Regions from separate parts of the Xenorhabdus siamensis genome, predicted to be linked through region 1. Evidence: predicted binding sites of a transcription regulator. Region 1 holds the regulator's gene; the other holds the start of a gene.

Region 1 (10,860 bases):
GGAAACAGCAGCAGAACAGACACCCACAGCCTGAATAAATCTCAGAATAAGTAATTGAGTTGCATCTGTTATCCAAAGTATTCCTAAACAGCTAAGACAAAACAGAGACAAACCGGTAAGAAGAACAGGTTTTCTTCCCAGACGATCAGATAATTGCCCCCATAAAAGCTGGGCAACAGCAAAACCAGCAAGAAAAACGCTGAGGCTTGCACTAATAGCTCCTTCTGATGTACCTAAGTCTTTTGCCATGGCATCAAAAGCGGGCAGATACATATCAATAGCTAAGTAGCCAAGCATACTTAGGCCAGCGAGATAAAACATAAATGGTACAGGGTTTTTATTTGTAGTCATTGTGTCAATAAATCGATGTGATAATTGATAAGAAAATATATGGCTTATTTTATATGGCGTATTTTTTGCTTGTGAAACGGTATTATTTGCATAATGCTGTGAAAAAAATTAAAAGGAAGAAATATGTGGTCTGAATATTCTCTGGAAGTTGTTGATGCTGTAGCCAGAACAGGAAGTTTCAGTGCAGCTGCATCAGAGCTTCACCGCGTACCTTCTGCCATCAGTTATACAATAAAACAACTTGAAGAATGGTTGGCAGTGCCCTTATTTGAACGCCGCCATCGCGATGTGGAATTGACTGGAGCAGGAGTTATCTTTGTAAAGGAAGCGCGTTCTGTTATCAAAAAAATGTATCATACTCGTCATCAATGTCAGCAAGTGGCGAATGGTTGGCGTGGGCAGCTCAGTATCGCTGTTGATCAAGTGGTGAAACCAGAACGGACACGCCAGCTTATTCTGGATTTTTACCGCCATTTTCCAGATATCGAGTTATTTATTTATCCTGAGGTTTTTAATGGGGTATGGGATGCACTGGTGGATGGGCGCGTTGATGTTGCTATTGGTGCCACTCGCGCTTCTCCGGTCGGGGAACGATATAGTTTCAGGGATATGGGATTTATGCCGTGGCTATGTGTTGTCAGCCCTGAGCATGAGTTAACTTCTATAACAGAAAGATTAAATGATGACCAATTGAGGGCTTATCCTAGCTTGTGCCTTGAAGATACTTCACGTAATTTGCCCAAGCGTAATACATGGGCTTTGGATAATCAACGGCGGTTAGTTGTCCCTGATTGGAATGCGGGGTTGGCTTGTCTGATGGATGGGCTGTGTGTGGGAATGGTGCCTAAACATCGTGCTTTGCCGCTTATTCGTCGAGGAAAACTCAGCTTGCTTGAACTTGAACAACCATTACCTGATAGCCCATGTTGCCTGACATGGTCGCAAAAAAGCCATTCACCTGCATTAAGCTGGTTGCTTGATTATCTTGGAGATAGTGCAACACTCAATGCTGAATGGCTACAAGAGGATTAATTGTTAACGACGATAATCAATGAAAGGGCCATCTGCAACAGAGCGACGCTCAACAAGGCGCGGATGGACTTCGATAGTTTGTGCATCTTCACGTTTATTAATGATCCTATCAAGTAACGTGGAAAAAGCCATCTGCCCCAGACGCTCTTTAGGCTGATGAATCGTTGTCAGCGCTGGTGTGAAATAACGGGCATTGCGAATATTATCATAACCAATAACGGAGATATCTTGTGGAACACGTAACCCCATCTCGTCAGCCGCACAGATAGCCCCCATCGCCATCACATCTCCTCCACAAAACACGGCCGTAGGGCGGTGTTTTTGGCTTAAGATTTTATACATCGCCTGATAACCAGATTCAGGCTCAAAATCCCCCTGAACAATCCATTCTTCCCGAATAGTGATATTTGCTTCTTTCAACGCCTTGAGGAAACCTTGATGACGTCCGCCTCCGGTATTTCTGGCCAATGATCCGGGAATAGCAGCAATATCACGGTGACCACGTTCAATCAGATATCGACCGGCCAAGTAACCACCATGGAAGGCATTATCGATAATTGCGTCAGTGAAATCTCCTCTGGACTCACCCCAATCCATGACTACCATGGGAATGTTGCGATAGTCTTCCAGCATTCCCAATAATGGTTGGGGATATTCAGAACACATAACCAGTAAACCATCGACGCGTTTTTGTGCCAGCATAGCAAGATAAGCTTTTTGTTTGTCGAGATTGTTATGGGAATTACATAAAATCAAAGTATAACCTTTGCTATAACAACTATTTTCGACAGACTCAATGATTTCAGCAAAATAAGGTGCTTCACTTGATGTTGCCAGTAGTCCGATAGATTTGGTGTGATTAACCTTCAAGCTACGGGCAACGGCACTGGGAGAATAATTCAGTTCTTTAATGGCAGCCCACACTGTGGCCTTTGTATCTTCGGCGACGAAACGGGTTTTATTGATAACATGGGATACGGTTGTGGTTGAAACACCAGCGCGTTTGGCCACATCTTTAATCGTTGCCATGATAAAAAGGACTCCTGACCTTAGGTCTAAATTTGTATACCCTTCATCTGGATATAGATCTTTGTTAATCATTTGCCAGTATTATATTTATATATAGGAAGATAACTGACACTAATTTAGTGATAAACCCTGAATTTTGTCTGATCTAGCGCAAAAGTGAAAGTAGTAATCAATGCTATAAAGTATATGCATTAAATACCACAGTGTGGTTTTTTTTAACCTCTGAGGTAAATAGCCAAACAAAATTTATGGTGTCGCGGAGTCTTAATTTTCATGGTGAGGATGGCTTATGGATACAGATCTGAAATTGGGATTATTGACCGCTTGTAGTGCATTAATCATGATTGTTTTTCTGGGGGGACTTTGCCTGATCTAATCAAGGTCAGGAAACCATATCAAGGTGAAATGCTGTCTGTTTTACTTTAGCGGCAAGTAAAGGTAAGTTTTTCACTATTCAAGGGGCACTTACTAAATGAAATTAAGTGTGTTGGATCGGAAAAACTTACCCTTGTCATTTTAACTGGCGGGTTAATTAAGCCAGATTTTCTTCCACAAATTTCCAGTTAACCAGAGCCCAGAAATGCTCCAGATATTGAGGACGTGCATTGCGGTAATCGATGTAATAGGCATGTTCCCATACGTCAACAGTCAGAACTGGCTTATCTTCACCAGTCAATGGAGTTGCTGCGTTGGAGGTATTGACGATAGCCAGACTGCCGTCGGCTTTTTTAACCAGCCATGTCCAGCCAGAACCGAAGTTTTTCAGTGCTGCATCAGTAAGTTGCTGTTTAAACTCAGCAAAAGAACCGAAAGAATTATTGATAGCTTCTGCAACTTTACCAGTTGGTTCACCACCACCATTTGGTGACAGGCTATGCCAATAGAAGGTGTGGTTCCAGACTTGTGCTGCGTTATTAAAGATACCGCCTTCAGAGGATTTGATAATTTCTTCCAGTGGTTTTCCGGCAAACTCAGTATCTTTAATCAGATTATTCAGGTTTACAACGTAAGCGTTGTGGTGTTTGCCGTAATGATATTCCAGAGTTTCTGCTGAGATGTGAGGTTCTAAGGCATCTTTAGCATAAGGTAATGCTGGTAATTCAAAAGACATTGCATACTCCTTTTAATATCGGGTTTTTGGCTTTATAAACCATGACTTGTAGCGTACTAATCATGGATAGAGCAAATTTTAGCTTATTATCATGTTGCTATTTTGTTTGGTCATTATCTTAACAATTTTTCTGCTAAATAACAGGGGAAATGATGTTATTTAGTGGCATTCTGACGTAGAAGCATTCAATTTTACTGACTTTAATATTTATTAAGGATGAAAATATCAACTAATTACAACTTATTGTTCAGAACAAAAAATTTGCAGGCGTGTGTTCACGGTAGCAAATCTGCATCAGAAAGTGGTATTCTGAATCAATCTTTTCTGATGCTGATAAACAGCGCCTGCCGTTTAAGGAAGTAAAAATGACGACAATTGAGAAAATCGAACGCCAGATTCAAGAAAACCCAATCCTGCTGTACATGAAAGGTTCGCCAAAACTGCCAAGCTGTGGTTTTTCTGCTCAGGCAGTGCAGGCTTTGTCTGCTTGTGGTGAACGTTTTGCTTATGTAGATATTCTGCAAAATCCTGATATCCGCGCAGAGTTGCCTAAATATGCAAACTGGCCAACATTCCCTCAGCTTTGGGTTGAAGGTGAGTTAATTGGGGGATGTGACATTCTGATTGAAATGTATCAACGCGGTGAATTACAGGCTCTGGTCAAAGAGACTGCGGATAAATACCGTGAGCAGGAAGACAGTAAGTAGTTTGTTGTCTCAGTGAAGTTTTAAATCAACAAAGCCCCATACACAATTAGCATTAATAATCATATTTATTGACGGTAATATTTCATAGCAATGTTAGGTTGTGGCAACAGGTATGGGGTGATAATCGTTATAGAGTTATAAACTGAGAGCCTAATGAGATAGGCTCTTAGTTTATCAGGTTTCATTATCGGGATCTGGCACAGCCAACGGCCAACCACCAAGCCGTTTCCAGCGATTAACCAATTCGCAGAAAAGCAGGGCAGTCCGGTCTGTATCATACAGAGCGCTATGTGCCTGATTACTGTCAAAAGGTATTTCTGCCGTAATACAAGCTTTAGCCAGAATTGTCTGGCCTAGCACTAATCCACTTAATGCGGCAGTATCAAAAGTGGCAAAAGGGTGAAATGGATTGCGTTTTAATCCAGAGCGTTCTGCTGCTGCCATGACAAAATTGTGATCAAAACTGGCGTTGTGGGCAACTATAATTGCGCGGTTGCAATTACTGTCTTTCATGCCCTTACGGGTCATCTTGAAAATAGCATGTAACGCTGTATATTCGCTGACAGCTCCCCGTAATGGATTGGTAGGGTCGATACCTGTAAATGCTAAAGCTGCTGGGTCAAGGTTGGCTCCTTCAAAGGGCTCAATGTGGAAATGTAGTGTATCAGCAGGTGCCAGCCAACCTTCTTCATCCATTTTCAAAGTAATTGCAGCGATTTCGAGTAAAGCATCTGTCCGTGCATTAAAACCAGCAGTTTCTACATCAATGACAACGGGATAATAGCCACGAAAACGTCCGCTTAGTATGTTTTGATCTTTTGTATTAGACATCTGATTTTGTTCTTAACTTCAGGATAGCGGATATTATGACAAAATTTACGGTGTCTTGCAGAGGTAATATCTATCCAGTTGAGAAATGAAGGGCATGCAGGATGCCCTTTTGTAGAGAGGAATAATTAATGCCCTAATGCACTAGTGGCACTTTTGTTTTCGATTAATTCGATTTTATAGCCGTCAGGATCTTCAACAAAAGCAATAATAGTTGTTCCGCCTTTTACTGGCCCTGCTTCGCGAGTGATTTTTCCGCCAGCAAGTTTGATACGTTCACAAGTTACTGCAACATCATCAACGCCTAAGGCGATATGACCGAATGCTGTTCCCATTTCGTAGTTTTCAACTCCCCAATTATAGGTCAGTTCGATGACGGCACCTTGATTTTCATCGGTATAACCTACAAAAGCGAGGGAATATTTATACTCTGGATTTTCACTAGTACGAAGTAGACGCATACCCATCACTTTAGTATAAAAATCAATCGAGCGTTGCATGTTGCCAACACGGATCATTGTATGAAGTAGACGCATGATTACCTCTTGAGTTTATGGTCTTATAATCAAATGGCGATATCGCGAAATAACGTAGTGGTGAAATTTCGCGCTCTGACTGCATATGTTTGATTAACTATATATGGTAAAGATAAAGTAATTCAATTCGTCCCTTCATCTATTTTGTTTCTAATCCTGACTATTTTTGTAGTTCAATATTTGGCTTGAATTTAATCTGGGTAATGTTGCAATTCTGTCATAGATTGTTTAGGTAATTCTGAGAGCAGGAGGATGGCATGGCTGAGCAATTAGAGTTTTTTGCTATTCCGAACCCTTGCAAAGGGATTTGTGAATCGGATACTCGTGGTTTTTGTCGAGGATGTTATCGCAGTAGGGAAGAGCGATTTATGTGGATGAAATTATCAGACGGACAAAAAAGAGAAGTATTGCGGTTATGTCGTGATAGATATCTGCGAATGAGAAGAAATAAAGAACATGATGAAGGTGAACCATCAGAACAGCTTGGATTATTTTGATTTTTCGTCTTAACTGTTAATGAAAATTGTTTATATGAATAATATTTCATATTTTCCATAAGGTTAGGAAGTTTTACTGTGATAAAATGATATTTTATTCATATTACATGTCTTTTATTTGATATAGGTCATTTAAAAATATTACAATAGTTGACTAATTAAAGTCTTTCGGTAAAATTTTCTTATCAAATAATCAATTATTGAACAATAATCATGCTAATTATTTATCTTATTGTTTTTAATGATTTTTGTCGTTTTATTGGCTGTAACTGTAAGAGAAAAATGATATTAATGTAAAAATATATAGATTAGTATTTGGATGGCGGTTATTCTTATAGAACTTTAGCCGAGTGGTACTGTATCTATTTTATAGAGTTTGTATTTGTTTCGTTGATATTTAAAATCTTAATAGTTTAGCTGAAGGATTATTTTATACAGTTTATATCGTTGGTGGATTAATGCGCGATTTTATTCGATGTGCCGTAAAACTTCGCTTTTTAGGGCAACGAAGATGTCAACTTTATTTTTGTTTGTGAAATGTAAGTAACAGGCCAACGCGGCACTCATTAAGTAATTAGTGAAATATCTGACTCTACTTATGTGAGCGTGATATAGGATGCGTATCCATTATTCATATGAATAAACTGATTGGATAATTCATTGATGTTATATGAGTCTCTAATTATAAGGAGGGGTAATTGGAATTGACATTGGGATCAGATCTGGCACGTTTAGTTCGTGTTTGGCGCGCTTTAATTGATCATCGTTTGAAGCCGTTGAAATTAACTCAAACACACTGGGTTACTCTGTATAATATTAGTCTGTTACCACCGGAGCAGTCACAGATACAACTTGCGAAAGCTATTGGTATCGAACAACCGTCCTTGGTAAGAACTTTAGATCAATTAGAAGAAAAAAAACTCATTACAAGGCACACATGTGCTAATGACAGGCGTGCCAAGAGAATCAAATTAACCGAAGAATCGGAAAATTTTATCAAAGAAGTGGATAGTGTTATTGGTTCGACGAGGAAAGAAATTCTGGAGGGAATTACTCATGATGAGTTAATTCTGCTTGCTTCTGTAATAAAAAAAATCGAAAAAAATATTAACCAATTACATAAACAGGTAATATAAAAATTAATCGATAAACAGAAAATCACGGATTACCAAGATTTAGTTCCGCGATTTTCTGTTTAAACATACTTGAACAATGTTAAATAGGTGAAACCGTTGTCGAGTCGCCACTATCGACGATTCTAACTCGTTGCCCTTTATTGAATACAACCTTATCCAGCTTCTGTACCACAACGATATTTCTTCCGCTATCAGTACGAATTTCCAACTCAACACCTTTTGTTTTATCGAGAACACCTTCAATTCCTTGCCCCGCCATTCCACCAGCAATAGCACCTGCGGCAGTTGCAAGCTTTTGACCAGAACCACCACCAATGGTATTTCCTAACAATCCACCTAAAACAGCTCCACCGATCAGACCCAGCACATTCGGGTCACCAGCCTGACCACCTTTAATAGTCACCGGACGGACGGACAGAATAGTGCCATAGGCAACGTTTTGAATTTGTTTGGCTTGACCAATCGAGTAGGTGTCGCTGGAAAGTGCTCCCATGTCAGCACATCCGGATAATGTTGTCACTACAACTGCACCAACCAGGAAACGTTTGAACATAGTTACTCCTAATTTTAATGCTACGGGGGAAAACTGATAATAAACCTACAACCAAGCATTCAGCTACTATGGTCAGTAACAAGCATAATAATTCTGCGAGTTACTTATTCTATACATTAATGGCTTATCTCTAAATATATAATAAATTTCTCGATGAACTCCAATAGGAATAATTCCTGACCAAAAGTTTAGCATGTTTTGTGAAGAGTCCTCCAAAACTCAGATTTTATCTCTTATATTGCTTGTTAAATATATATAGTCCAAATCAATGTGTTTTATAGTTACACGGAATTTATTTACAAATGTAATCCATTCTTTAAATAGGAGAATATTTATGAAGTCAGGACGTTATATTGGTGTGATGTCGGGCACCAGCATGGATGGGGTTGATGTTATTTTAGCAGAGATTAGTGATAAGGCGGTTACACAGCAGGAAAGTTATAGCCATCCATTTCCTCAGGAACTTAAACAAAAATTACTTTCTATTTGTCAGGGGCAGCAAACAACATTATCAATAGTTGGGCAGCTTGATTATGAATTAGGGACGCTTTTTGCTGAATCAGTAAAAGGATTATTGGATAAAGCCGGGCTAACTGCAAATGATATTACAGCGATTGGGTGTCATGGTCAGACTGTATGGCATGAACCGGATGGCGAAAAACCTTTTACCATGCAAATTGGTGATAATAACCGTGTAGCAGCATTAACGGGCATTACAACTGTAGGCGATTTTCGTCGTCGCGATATGGCGTATGGTGGTCAGGGAGCACCTTTAGTTCCTGCATTCCATATGGCGGTACTTGGGCATCCGACAGAAAGGCGTGTGATTCTTAATATTGGTGGTATTGCCAATATCTCTGCGCTTCTGCCAAATTCTGCCGTCAAAGGATACGATACCGGGCCGGGGAATATGCTGATGGATGCCTGGACATGGCGTCATAAACAACTGCCTTATGATAAAGATGCACAATGGGCGGATGAAGGGAACGTCAATGAGGATTTACTACAGAAAATGTTGTCTGATCCTTACTTCGCGCGTACTGCGCCGAAAAGTACGGGGCGCGAATACTTCAATATGGCATGGTTGGAAAAGCAATTAGTTGATTTTCCTGATATCAAACCAGAGGATGTGCAAGCCACTCTTGCTGAACTGACGGCAGTTAGTATTGCCGAGCAGGTATTGTTGAATGATGGTTGTGAACGTTTGTTGGTTTGCGGTGGTGGTGCCAGAAATCCGCTCATCATGCACCGATTATCGGCTTTGTTGCCTGACACTGAAGTTGCTACAACAGATAAATATGGATTGAGTGGTGATGATATGGAAGCATTAGCATTTGCCTGGCTGGCATTTCGTACAATGTCTGGGTTGCCGGGTAACTTGCCATCAGTAACTGGTGCGGACAGGGCAACAATTTTAGGCGCAATTTATCCTGTTGTTGATAGATAACAATGTTATGCTGATACTCATTCAGGAATCGAGAGCTAAAAATGTCAGAGCATAATGAAACTCATATAGCGGAATTGCGCCGCGAATATATGCGTGGTGGATTACGGCGGAAAGATCTTACTAAAGAGCCGATGGAGTTGTTCGAACTATGGTTCAAACAGGCTTGTGAAGCCAAACTGAGCGATCCAACGGCAATGTGTATTGCGACGGTTGATGAGCATGGTCAGCCTTATCAGCGTATTGTCTTATTAAAACACTTTGATGCCCGTAGTCTGGTGTTTTATACCAATCTTGGCAGTCGGAAGGCGAAACATTTAGCTCAAAATAACCGTATTAGTCTCCATTTCCCGTGGTATCAGCTTGAGCGACAGGTTAGTTTCCTGGGAAAAGCTGAGCGTTTATCACCTGTTGAAGTGGTGAAATATTTTCACAGCCGTCCGAAAGATAGTCAGATTGCGGCTTGGGCTTCACAACAATCTTCTCGTATTTCTGCCAGAAGTATTTTAGAAGGTAAGTTCCTAGAGCTGAAACAGAAATTCCAGAATGGTGAAGTGCCGCTACCCAGTTTCTGGGGGGGATTCCGGGTTGAGTTTGATGCAGTAGAGTTTTGGCAGGGAGGAGCTAATCGTCTTCATGATCGTTTTCTGTACCAACGTGAAGGAAATGAGTGGCATATTGATCGTCTGGCGCCTTAACTGTACCAATTACCATTTTTAATACTGGTACTTATATTACTGGCGTTTTATGCTATAGCAACTACAGAATACAAACCGATGGAGTCATTGATGTCTAGCAATAACCTGATTAAACAACTGCAAGAGCGGGGCCTTATTGCCCAGGTAACGGATGAAGAGGCGTTAGCGGAAAGACTGGCGCAAGGTCCGGTCTCTCTCTATTGCGGCTTTGATCCTACCGCTGACAGCTTGCATTTGGGCCATCTGGTTCCCTTGCTGTGTTTAAAAAGATTCCAACTGGCAGGGCATAAGCCGATAGCATTGGTAGGTGGAGCGACAGGTCTGATTGGCGATCCGAGTTTTAAAGCTGTGGAACGCAAATTAAATACAGAAGAAACTGTCAAAGAGTGGGTTGAAAAAATTCGTAAACAAGTTTCACCATTCCTCGATTTTGAAGGTGAGAATAGTGCAGAATTAGCCAACAATTATGAATGGTTTGGCGAAATGGATGTACTGACTTTCCTGCGTGATATCGGCAAGCACTTTTCCGTTAACCAGATGATCAATAAAGAAGCGGTGAAGCAGCGCCTGAACCGTGATGATGTTGGAATTTCATACACTGAGTTTTCTTATAACCTGTTGCAATCTTATGATTTTGCTAACCTGAATGGGAAATACGGTGTTGAATTGCAGATCGGTGGTTCAGACCAATGGGGCAATATTACTTCAGGTATCGATTTGACACGCCGTTTACATCAGAAACAAGTATTTGGTTTGACAGTACCTCTGATTACTAAATCTGATGGCACCAAATTCGGTAAAACAGAAGGTGGTGCAGTTTGGTTGGATCCTAAGAAAACCAGCCCATACAAATTTTATCAGTTCTGGATTAACACAGCAGATGCTGATGTGTATCGTTTCCTGAAATTCTTTACTTTCATGAGCATTGAAAAAATCAA
Region 2 (10,860 bases), on a different contig from region 1:
TAATGACAGGGATAGTGACAATCACCGTACCTACATAGGGAATTAACACGGACAAGCCAACAAGTACAGCAAGCAGCATCGAATAATGCAATTTAAAGAAAGCAAATACCGCGTAAGTACAAATGGTCAGGATAACCATTTCCATCACTTTTCCACGGATATAATTGGTAATCTGTTGATTCATTTCATGCCATACTTTCCCGGCTAAACCGTGGTTACGTGGCAAGATACTTTGTAATGCTGCAACCATCTTATTTTTATCTTTCAGCAGGAAAAATACCATAAAAGGAACAATAATCAGGTAAATAGAAAAAGTTAACAGCCCAATCAAAGATGCCACGGAAAACTTAACCACAGATTCTCCCGCTAAGGAAAGCTTGCCACGCAGGTTTTCTGCAAACATTTCAATAATACCAGCATCAACCAAAGCGGGGTAACGGGAAGGCAAAGTATGAGCATACTCATTAAAATGGTTGATCATATTTGGTAGGTCAGAAAACAGATTCACACCCTGTTGCCATACTGTTGGGGCAACAATTAGGATAATCAAGGCGCTAATCCCCATAAAAATAGTTAATACAATTGTCACAGAAAGTGAGCGGCTACATCCTAATTTCTCCAGTTTTACTGTTGGCCATTCCAGTAAATACGCCAATACAATTGCGGCAAGAACCGGCGCCAAAATACCATTAAAAAAATAAATGATGCCAAATCCTGCTAACAAAATGAACGATAATGCAGCAATTTGTGGATCAGCAAAACGGCGGCGATACCATTGCATGATCATATCCAACATAAAAAAACTCCCTGATAACAATACCTAACAATTATTTTACTGAAATTGCTTACGACTGACCGATTTTAAGTTACCCTTTGCTATCATACACGTATCCTGAAAATGATAGCTAACTGGACATAGTGTTTTTATAAGCACTGTTTTACGAGAGTCGCTTTATGAAAAAAACATCTACTAAGAAACCCCTGATAGCGATATTGGTTAGTCTGACACTATTTGGCAATCTTCCGGCCCTTTCTGCACCTGTTGCAGATTCATTACCAGATATTGGTACAACAGCAGGATCTACGCTCAGTATCAATCAAGAAATAGAACTAGGTGATTTCTATATCCGCCAAATACGTGCTGAAACCCCGCTGATTTATGATCCACTATTAACAAAATACATCAATCAGCTAGGCCAGCGGTTAGTAAATCACGCAGATGCGGTCAAAACGCCTTTTCATTTTTATATCGTCAATAACCCTAACATTAATGCGTATGCTATTTTCGGTGGCAATGTTGTACTACACTCAGCCCTGTTCCGTTATAGCCGAAATGAAAGCGAATTAGCGTCTGTCATGGCCCATGAAATCGCCCATGTCACTCAGCGTCATTTAGCCCGCCGGATGGAAGATATCCAACGAAAATCGCCGCTAGCATGGGCTGGCACATTAGGTGCTATCTTATTGCTAATGGCTAATCCACAAGCAGGAATGGCAGCATTAAGTGGTACTCTGGCTGGTTTTACACAAGGCATAATCAGCTTTACTCGCGAAAATGAACAAGAAGCAGACCGTATAGGTATGCGGATATTGAACCAAGCCGGGTTTGATCCTTATGGGATGCCTAATTTCATGCAAACTCTGGGGGATCAATCCCGGTATAGCTCTAAACTGCCAGAAATGTTATATACCCATCCATTGCCTGACAGCCGATTAGCTGATGCCCGCAACAGGGCCAATCAATATCCCAAAAAATCTATTCCAGAATCACAAGATTATCTGCTTGCCCGCGTGCGCATTCTGACAATAGAGTCTACTGTACAATCTCCCTATACAGAGGAGCTTCTGAACAAATACAGCCAAGGAACTGCAAAAGAAAAAATTGCCGCCTCTTACGGGCGGGTTCTCCTCCTAACCCAAAATAAAAAATATACTGAAGCCAGAACAATACTGACTCCATTACTGGATAAACAACCAGACAATATATGGTTTATTGATGCCATGACAGATATTGATATTGAGCAATCGCAGTATGCGCAAGCTATTACCCGCTTACAACAAGCCCTCCAAAAACATAAAAATGATCCGGTGTTACAAATCAATCTCGCTAACGTCTATATTCAGGCTAAACAATATCCAAAGGCTTCACAGCAGCTATTCCAATATACTTTCAACCATCCTGATGATTTAACCGGTTGGTCATTAATGGCAGAAGCGGCAGGTAAACAAGGAAAACGCAATACTGAACTGGCAGCTTATGCAGAAACTATGGCATTAAAAGGACAGTTCGATATGGCTATAAATTATCTCAGCCAGGCCAGTGCATTGGTAAAATTAAATAGTTATGATCAAGCCCGTTACGATGCCCGCATTGATCAGTTACGCCAACTGCAACAACGTTATAGCCAATATGAGAAATGAGGTTTTTTACATGCAAGATATTATTTTTTACCATAATCCCCGTTGTTCAAAAAGTCGGGAAACGCTTAAGTTAGTTGAAGACCTCGGGATTACCCCAGAAATTATTCATTATCTCGATACGCCTCCAACAGCAAAACAACTTGCTGTTTTATTAAAAAAGCTAGGTTTCAACGATGCCCGTCAGTTAATACGAACTAAAGAAACGCTCTATAAAGAATTGGGACTTGATAATAGTGAACTATCACAGGAAACCTTACTCCAGGCAATGTCCGAAAACCCTAAGCTCATAGAGCGTCCAATTGTTGTGGCAGGAGATAAAGCACGCTTAGGGCGTCCGCCAGAGCAAGTTAAAGAAATTTTAGGCAATTAACTATTTTGGGATATACAGAAAAGTGATAGGGAAATACTTCTATCACTTTTTCACCCTTTGCTTCCTGACCCAACTTATTAAAGATCAAGGATATCTTTTACAAATGGGATTGTCAGTTTACGTTGAGCCACAATAGAAGCACGGTCAAGCTCATCCAACGTCCTAAATAGTGTTTGCATTTCCCTATCAAGTCGTTTTAACACAAAACGGCCCACATCTTCAGGTAATTCAAACCCTCGTAACTTCGCCCGCAATTGCAATGCCTGAATTTTTTCATCATCAGACAAGGGTTGCAATTTGTAGATCTGCCCCCAATCCAAGCGAGATGCCAAATCTGGCAATGTTAAGTTAATTTGTCGGGGAGGACGATCTCCGGTAATCAAAAGACAGGTTTGGCCGATCTCTACAATCCGGTTATAAAGATTAAAAATAGCCATTTCCCATAACTGATCACCTGCAATACATTCCACATTGTCAATGCACACCAATGATAAATGTTCCATACCATCAAGAACTTCTGGAACAAAATAAGCTCGTTTATCTAACGGTACATACCCTACAGCCTCTCCTTGTTGGGACAATTCGGCACAGGCTGCGTGGAGTAAATGGCTCTTGCCCCCACCATCGCGGGACCAAAAATAGATATAACTGCCATGTGACTGACTAATAGCCAATTTTATTGCTGCTAATAAAGACGTATTCTCACCTGCAAAAAAGCTGGCAAATGTTTCATCATCAGGCAAATATAAAGGCAATGAAAGCTGCGCCGGTGTATTCAGAAGCACCTCAAACCGAATGGATAACGAACAGTACTGAGTTTACCATAAAAACCAAGTCTACTACAAAAAGCGATAACAAACACAGTTGACAATACATTTTGATAATGTTTTATTTTTCAGCCAATTATTTCTAATATAATAAAAAATAACCAATTTAGAATTAACAAGAAAAATAAAATAAATAAAACAAACAGTTAAAAACAATCGATTAAAATTTATTCTGAAAAACAGATTATTTGAAAATATCCTTAAAAATCGAACTGAGAAAACTTTTTTCACTCACAGCTTATTTTTGTTAAAGAACCATACAGAAATATAAAGAACCGTGGTTTCTCATAACAAAATAAATACATCACTGTGCTGATTCAAGAGTTCACTATGGCAATTGAAAACAACTTAAGACAAGACGAGCACAGACTACATTTGCACAAGGCTCATTGAGCCATATTCTTTTCCACACAAAAGATCTTGATGAAAGAGAAGATAGAATATCCCCTCTTGCTATGAATATTATACTATCAATAAGTTTAGAAGAAATTTTGCTGGAAATTGTCGAAAAATAGATAAGAACCCAACTTATATTAAGTCGAGCAATTCCTCCCTATGATCATACTTTTATTACGATATATCCTAAATAAATATGAGTTACACTGAACTGTTTTCTCGAATGATTTACTTTTCTTTATCGGATGTAGAAATTATCAGAGCATTAGCCTCTTTCAAAAGTTCAGTGACTTCGTTTTTATCTAAATCACCCTCAATAGATATAGAGCTGCCATTACTTTTAACTATAGATATTTTTAAGTTACGACCGCCCAAAAGTGCTATGAGTGCTCTTCTTATACTATCAAGGTAGCTTAGATTATCTTTAAAAAAAGTGAGAGTAGGTTTAATAATGTTGAATGTCTCTGAACGAGATATTACTGGATCAACTTCTATATGAAACCTAGCAAGTTCAGTATAAAACTCTTCGATCAAAGATTCATCTATATATAAAGTAATAATATTGGTATCTTTCATTGTATTCTCTACTTTATCTTTAGTGATACTAAATAAATAAGTAAAATTGAATCATATAGAAAAAACATCTGATATCTTTAGCGCAGTCCATTTTTATGGCACAAAGACTAAAATATAAGAAAGGATTTTGTGAAAAACCCTTTCTCATAAGAAGCAAATACAATTTAGCTTATAACTTTATTATTCTATCATATACAGGATCTTAAAAATTAAGCCTTGCAAAACACGCTTCCAATGTCTTGTTTTTACATGACTTTCTTTGTCGGGTTTTGAAGGCATTCCGGCATAAATAATCCTTGGCTTTTTCCAGCCAAAAACAGGTTTCCGACCATGCCCTTTGTAGCAGGTTTTCAATTATTGGCCGCAACCAGATATCCGTATTTTGCGCCGCTTTAAGTAAGGAAACCTCCGGAAATAATCGTCTTGCCATTGTCCGTCTGACCAGTAAGGTGAGCAGACTTGACCAGATAAGTCCGGTGACTAACGAGTCTTTCCGGGTGGCAAAACCTTGCCAGTTTGTGTGGGATTTCAACTCCTTAAATAACAGCTCGACCTGCCATCGACAGCGATAAATATCCATCACATCATTAGGTGTAAATTCTTCCGCTGGTAAATTCGTCAGCCAAATACAAAACCGTTTTTCCTCCTTAAGCCAACGGCGGATAATGCGAAATTCATAACCGTTACGCTGACAATGCAAATCTAACACTTCAGAGCGGTGAATTCTGCACGTGACCGTTTTTAACCTTTTTCCTGCCAGTTTAGGTAACAATTTTCCTTGTCCATTGTGGGCGGCGACAATCAGGGGATTGAGGGATTTTTTCCCTCTGACAATAAATGAAGCATCTGAATGCGAGAGTTGTTCAAAATAGTCAAAATCAGGATACCCCGCATCAGCAAGCAGAAGTTGTCCCTTCAATTCGGCCGGAGCAGGCAAATAAGCGCGTTCCGCTGCGGTATCTGCTGTGACGGTCATTGCTGTTGGTGTTTGACTGAATAATGACATGGTTATATGACATTCAACGGCGGCAGCGGTTGTTTTGAAGCGATAAGGAAAGACTTCAGCGAGAGCAGGATGAACCTGAAATGAGCTGCCATCTTGTAAAATAACATTTTGGAATTTAGCTAATTTTTGGGGTATCGCTACTTGTTTTTCAACCCACTGAGCCATAAAAAATCGGACGATGATTTTAATAAACGCCTCAAAAGCCGGTTTGCGTAATTGATTATAAAAAGGCCGGTAACTGACTTGCTGGGCGTCGGGGCATAGGCCGTTATACTTCTGATGTAATTGGGCAATGGCGTTAATTTTACCGGTACTGAGTGCAGAAATCAGACTGAGGATCAACGTGCGTGGCTCAATATTTCTGACACGTTGGGTGAACCCACAGCCAAAGGCTATTTTATTCAAAGAAACGTCACTGAATAATTGCATTAACTGGTGTTTTATAGCAATAATCGTCATAGGCTTCATCCGTGGTTTTTGATATTTGTTTGGCGACGATAATCAGATCATAAATGAAGCCTTTTTTCTATCTAAAATATACGGTTACTGCTTAAGATCCTGTATATGATTATTCTATAAATATTATTTTGTACCAAATATCTTATCACCTGCATCCCCCAGGCCAGGAACAATATATCCATGTTCATTGAGACGTTCATCGATAGACGCGGTATATAGCTCAACATCAGGATGAGCTTTCTCTAGTGCTGCAACGCCTTCTGGTGCAGCAACTAAAACCAATACCTTAATGACAGGACAACCTGCTCTTTTCAGTAGATCAATCGTAGCAATCATAGAACCGCCTGTTGCCAACATCGGATCAACAACCAACGCCATACGTTCATTAATGTCAGAAACCAGTTTTTGGAAATAAGGCACAGGCTCTAATGTTTTCTCATCACGGTAAACACCGACAACACTGATACGGGCACTTGGAATATTTTCCAACACACCATCCATCATTCCCAAACCTGCACGCAAGATAGGCACTACTGTGATTTTTTTTCCTTTGATCTGATCTATTTCTACCGGACCACACCATCCATCAATGGTCACTTTCTCAGTTTCTAAATCAGCAGTTGCTTCATATGTTAGAAGACTTCCCACTTCTGAGGCCAGTTCACGAAAACGCTTAGTGCTTATGTCATGGTCGCGCATTAGGCCCAGTTTATGTTTAACGAGTGGGTGTTTAACCTCAACGATCTTCATGGGTTTCTCCTACTGTATATTTAGCCGGCAGATAAAAAAATCGCGGGATTATACCTCCTTTTTGATATCGCGCCACTATCCACCTATTAATTTTTAGCAACCACAAGTATTTTTCTCCTATTTTTTATCCGTAATAACCTACAGAAAGCTATCGCAAACGTTTGCCTAGACTGTTAGAATTACCCCCGTTCTGTTTTATTCATTCAAATGCAATCGCCTGGGAGCTACGCAGTGACCAACAAAACCTCTCTTAGCTATAAAGATGCCGGTGTCGATATTGACGCGGGTAATGCCTTAGTCAATCGTATCAAAGGCGTAGTGAAACAGACCCGACGCCCTGAAGTGATGGGGGGATTGGGAGGATTCGGCGCTTTATGTGCCCTGCCACAAAAATATCGTGAACCTATTTTAGTTTCCGGCACAGATGGCGTTGGTACTAAACTGCGTCTGGCGATGGATCTGAAACGTCACGATACTATCGGAATTGATTTGGTCGCCATGTGTGTTAATGATCTGGTTGTTCAAGGTGCTGAACCGCTGTTCTTCCTTGATTATTATGCGACAGGTAAATTGGATGTGGATACAGCATCCAGTGTCATCACCGGCATTGCAGAAGGCTGTAAACAAGCCGGTTGTGCGCTGGTCGGTGGAGAAACAGCCGAAATGCCCGGCATGTATCATGGAGAAGATTACGACGTTGCTGGTTTCTGTGTCGGCGTGGTTGAAAAATCAGAAATCATTGATGGCAGCCAGGTTCAGGTCGGCGATGCACTGATTGCATTGGCATCCAGCGGGCCACATTCTAATGGCTATTCATTAATTCGCAAAATCCTTGAAGTCAGCCAGACCAATCCTGAAACAACCAAACTGGATGATAAGCCATTAGCTGATCATTTACTTGCTCCGACCCGTATTTATGTCAAACCATTACTTGAATTAATTGAGAATGTTGAGATCCACGCGATTTCTCATCTAACGGGTGGCGGCTTCTGGGAAAATATTCCCCGTGTTCTGCCAGAAAATATGCAGGCAAGAATCGAGGGGACTAGCTGGCAGTGGCCTGCGATTTTCAAATGGTTGCAACAGGCAGGTAATGTCAGCGATCACGAAATGTACCGCACATTCAACTGTGGAGTCGGTATGATAATTGCCCTACCACAATCTCAGGCAAAACAGGCAATTGAATGCCTAAACACAGCAGGAGAAAATGCGTGGCAAATCGGCAGCATTACTGAACTTGGTCACAACGAACAGCAAGTCATTATCAGTTAATAGAAAGCCAGTTAATAAAAGGCCAGTCAATAGAAAGTCATCCTATGAAAAAAATTGTGGTATTAATTTCTGGTAATGGCAGTAACCTACAATCCATTATTGATGCCTGCCAACAAAACCGGATTAATGGACAGGTTTGTGCAGTGTTCAGCAACAATGCCAATGCTTATGGCCTGCAACGGGCAGAACGCGCGGGTATTCCCACGCATTCTCTCAATCCGAAAGAGTATGCAAATCGTGCAGATTATGATTTTGCTCTACTCACCGCTCTTGATCGATATCAGCCCGATTTGGTCGTTTTAGCGGGTTATATGAGAATATTGTCACCCGGTTTTGTACAGCATTATCGCGGACGCCTGATTAATATTCACCCTTCCCTGTTGCCGAAATATCCCGGTTTGCATACCCATCGTAAAGCAATAGAAAATGGAGATCAGGAGCACGGTACTTCTGTCCATTTTGTTACTGAAGAGCTTGATGGTGGACCCATTATTTTGCAGGCTAAAGTACCAATCTTTACAGGCGATCAGGAAGAAGATGTCATCAGACGCGTCCAAACTCAGGAGCATAATATCTACCCGCTGGTCATCGGCTGGTTCCTGGATCAACGTCTGAGAATGGATAACAATACCGCCATTATGGATGGCAAGATATTGCCACCACAAGGTTATGCCTCAGAATAACCAATATTAGACTGATTACAGCATTGTGTTTAGATAGTGTCGTCATAAATAAATTCATGTAATAATCACCCTATATTACATGAATGGATGACTTAACCATGAGCACACCCGCACACCGCCGTCACGATATTTCCGATCATATTTGGAGTTTGCTTGAACCTCACCTACCGGGGCGTAAGGGGGCCTGGGGGCGTGTTGCTTATGATAATCGATTATTTATTAATGCCGTGTTCTGGATTTTACGGACAGGCGCACCCTGGCGAGATTTACCGCCCGATTATGGCGACTGGAAAAATACGCATCGCCGTTTTTGTCGGTGGCGGGACAAAGGCGTATGGGAAGGACTGCTTGAAGAACTCATCTTTGAACCCGATTTCGAATGGCTGATGATTGACGCCAGTCATATTAAGGTTCATCCCCATGCCGCAGGAGCGGCAGGAGGCAATCAGGATATGGGGCGCACAAAAGGGGGCTCAATACAAAGATACATCTGGCCGTGGATGCGCATGGTATGCCGATCAGAGCGCTTATTACAAGCGGTCCCACAGCGGATTGCTCACAAGCTGAGGCCTTGATTGACGGAATAGAGGCAGAACATTTATTAGCGGATCGGGGCTATGACAGTAATACCGTTGTTGAACAAGCAAAAAAACAAGGCATGGCAGCGCAAATTCCCGGCCGAAAAAATCGCAAAGTGAAACGAGAATATGCTCGAGACCTCTATCGACTCAGGCATTTAGTTGAAAATGCGTTTCTTCATCTTAAACGCTGGCGTGGCATAGCAACCCGCTATGCCAAAAATAGTGCATCGTTTCTTGCCGCGGTCCAAATCCGTTGCCTTGCTCTTTGGTTAAGTATCTCATGACGACACTATCTAGAGTTAATGTGTTCAGAATTAATGTGTTCAGGTTAGCGTGTAAAGTTAATGCATTGAGATTAATACGTTTTAAGGCTAATGTGTTTTAAGGCTAATGTATTAAAGTTAATCATGTTAAGATAATGAAAATTAACCAGACACTTTGCTGTAAGTTATTCTTTCGGAAAGTTATTTCTCTATATTTCGTTCTTTTTCTATAATTTATATTTTCCTATAATTTGTAGTGCTAACCCAAAGCTGTAACTTGAAAGGCAACGGGGACATCTAGTAATAATTAACTATCCGTATATCATTTCGTATAGACCAAAACTAAATCGGCTCTTATCGTAAAAACACTGAGGTATCTAATGTCCAGTGGCTCTGAAAATCCACCCGTAAACTTACGCCCCCTCGAACGGGAAGATCTCCCTTTCGTCCACCAGCTCGATAACAATGCCAGTGTCATGCGCTATTGGTTTGAAGAGCCTTATGAGGCTTTTGTTGAATGCGATCTCTATGACAAACATATCCATGACCAAAGTGAACGCCGTTTTATTATAGAGAGCATGAATGCTAAAGTCGGCTTGGTTGAGTTAGTGGAAATTGATTATGTTCACCGCCGTGCCGAATTTCAGATCATTATTGCACCAGCTTATCAAGGGCAAGGTTATGCCACTGAGGCGGTTAAACTTGCGATGGAATACGCATTTTCTGTGCTCAATCTCTACAAACTCTATTTAATCGTTGATAAAGAGAACGAAAAAGCAATTCATATATACAATAAATTAGGATTTTATACCGAAGGTGAATTAATCGATGAATTTTTCGTAAACGGCTCTTATCATACTGCTATTCGGATGTGTACTTTCCAACATCACTATTTTGCTAACAAAATTCGTCATTCTCAGAGTAAAAAGCAAGATCGTTAACCCAATAAATGGACCAAACGGAGTAGTAATGTCCCACGACCGCCTCTATACAGAAAAAGAACTCAGTTGGCTCTCTTTCAATGAACGCGTACTTCAGGAAGCGGCTGACAAAAGCAATCCACTTATTGAAAGAATGAGGTTTCTAGGGATCTACTCCAATAATCTGGATGAGTTTTATAAAGTTCGTTTTGCTGATGTAAAACGTCGTATTCTTATTAGCGAAGAACGGGGTTCTGCAACCAGCGCCCGGCAATTATTCAAAAAGATCCAGTCTAAAGTAGCCAAAATCGATCAAGAGTTTGATGAACTCTATAA

The links. Region 1 encodes PurR, which represses purine synthesis genes. Its sites were predicted from a motif close to CANGCAAACGTTTGCNTG; they were not measured.
Region 2: purM (phosphoribosylformylglycinamidine cyclo-ligase) is a predicted target of PurR. The motif match lies at 6,956-6,973, and genes of this name have one in related genera.

What each region holds. Positions count from the first base shown of each region.
Region 1 covers NZ_JBBMXE010000007.1:253,241-264,100, reverse strand. The annotation lists gene punC (purine nucleoside transporter PunC) at 1-351, opposite strand, end outside; gene punR (DNA-binding transcriptional activator PunR) at 475-1,383, shown strand; gene purR (HTH-type transcriptional repressor PurR) at 1,387-2,412, opposite strand; gene sodB (superoxide dismutase [Fe]) at 2,945-3,523, opposite strand; gene AAC852_RS07895 (Grx4 family monothiol glutaredoxin) at 3,889-4,230, shown strand; gene rnt (ribonuclease T) at 4,405-5,061, opposite strand; gene gloA (lactoylglutathione lyase) at 5,187-5,594, opposite strand; gene AAC852_RS07880 (DUF1289 domain-containing protein) at 5,852-6,091, shown strand; gene slyA (transcriptional regulator SlyA) at 6,790-7,227, shown strand; gene AAC852_RS07870 (outer membrane lipoprotein) at 7,307-7,780, opposite strand; gene anmK (anhydro-N-acetylmuramic acid kinase) at 8,115-9,227, shown strand; gene pdxH (pyridoxamine 5'-phosphate oxidase) at 9,269-9,922, shown strand; gene tyrS (tyrosine--tRNA ligase) at 10,013-10,860, shown strand, end outside.
Region 2 covers NZ_JBBMXE010000019.1:72,385-83,244, reverse strand. The annotation lists gene AAC852_RS18160 (AI-2E family transporter) at 1-796, opposite strand, end outside; gene bepA (beta-barrel assembly-enhancing protease) at 955-2,421, shown strand; gene arsC (arsenate reductase (glutaredoxin)) at 2,432-2,791, shown strand; gene hda (DnaA inactivator Hda) at 2,869-3,576, opposite strand; gene AAC852_RS18140 (hypothetical protein) at 4,243-4,590, opposite strand; gene AAC852_RS18135 (IS4 family transposase) at 4,793-6,055, opposite strand; gene upp (uracil phosphoribosyltransferase) at 6,179-6,805, opposite strand; gene purM (phosphoribosylformylglycinamidine cyclo-ligase) at 7,037-8,077, shown strand; gene purN (phosphoribosylglycinamide formyltransferase) at 8,122-8,760, shown strand; one part of gene AAC852_RS18115 (IS5 family transposase) at 8,859-9,234, shown strand; one part of gene AAC852_RS18115 (IS5 family transposase) at 9,234-9,625, shown strand; gene speG (spermidine N1-acetyltransferase) at 9,985-10,545, shown strand; gene ppk1 (polyphosphate kinase 1) at 10,574-10,860, shown strand, end outside.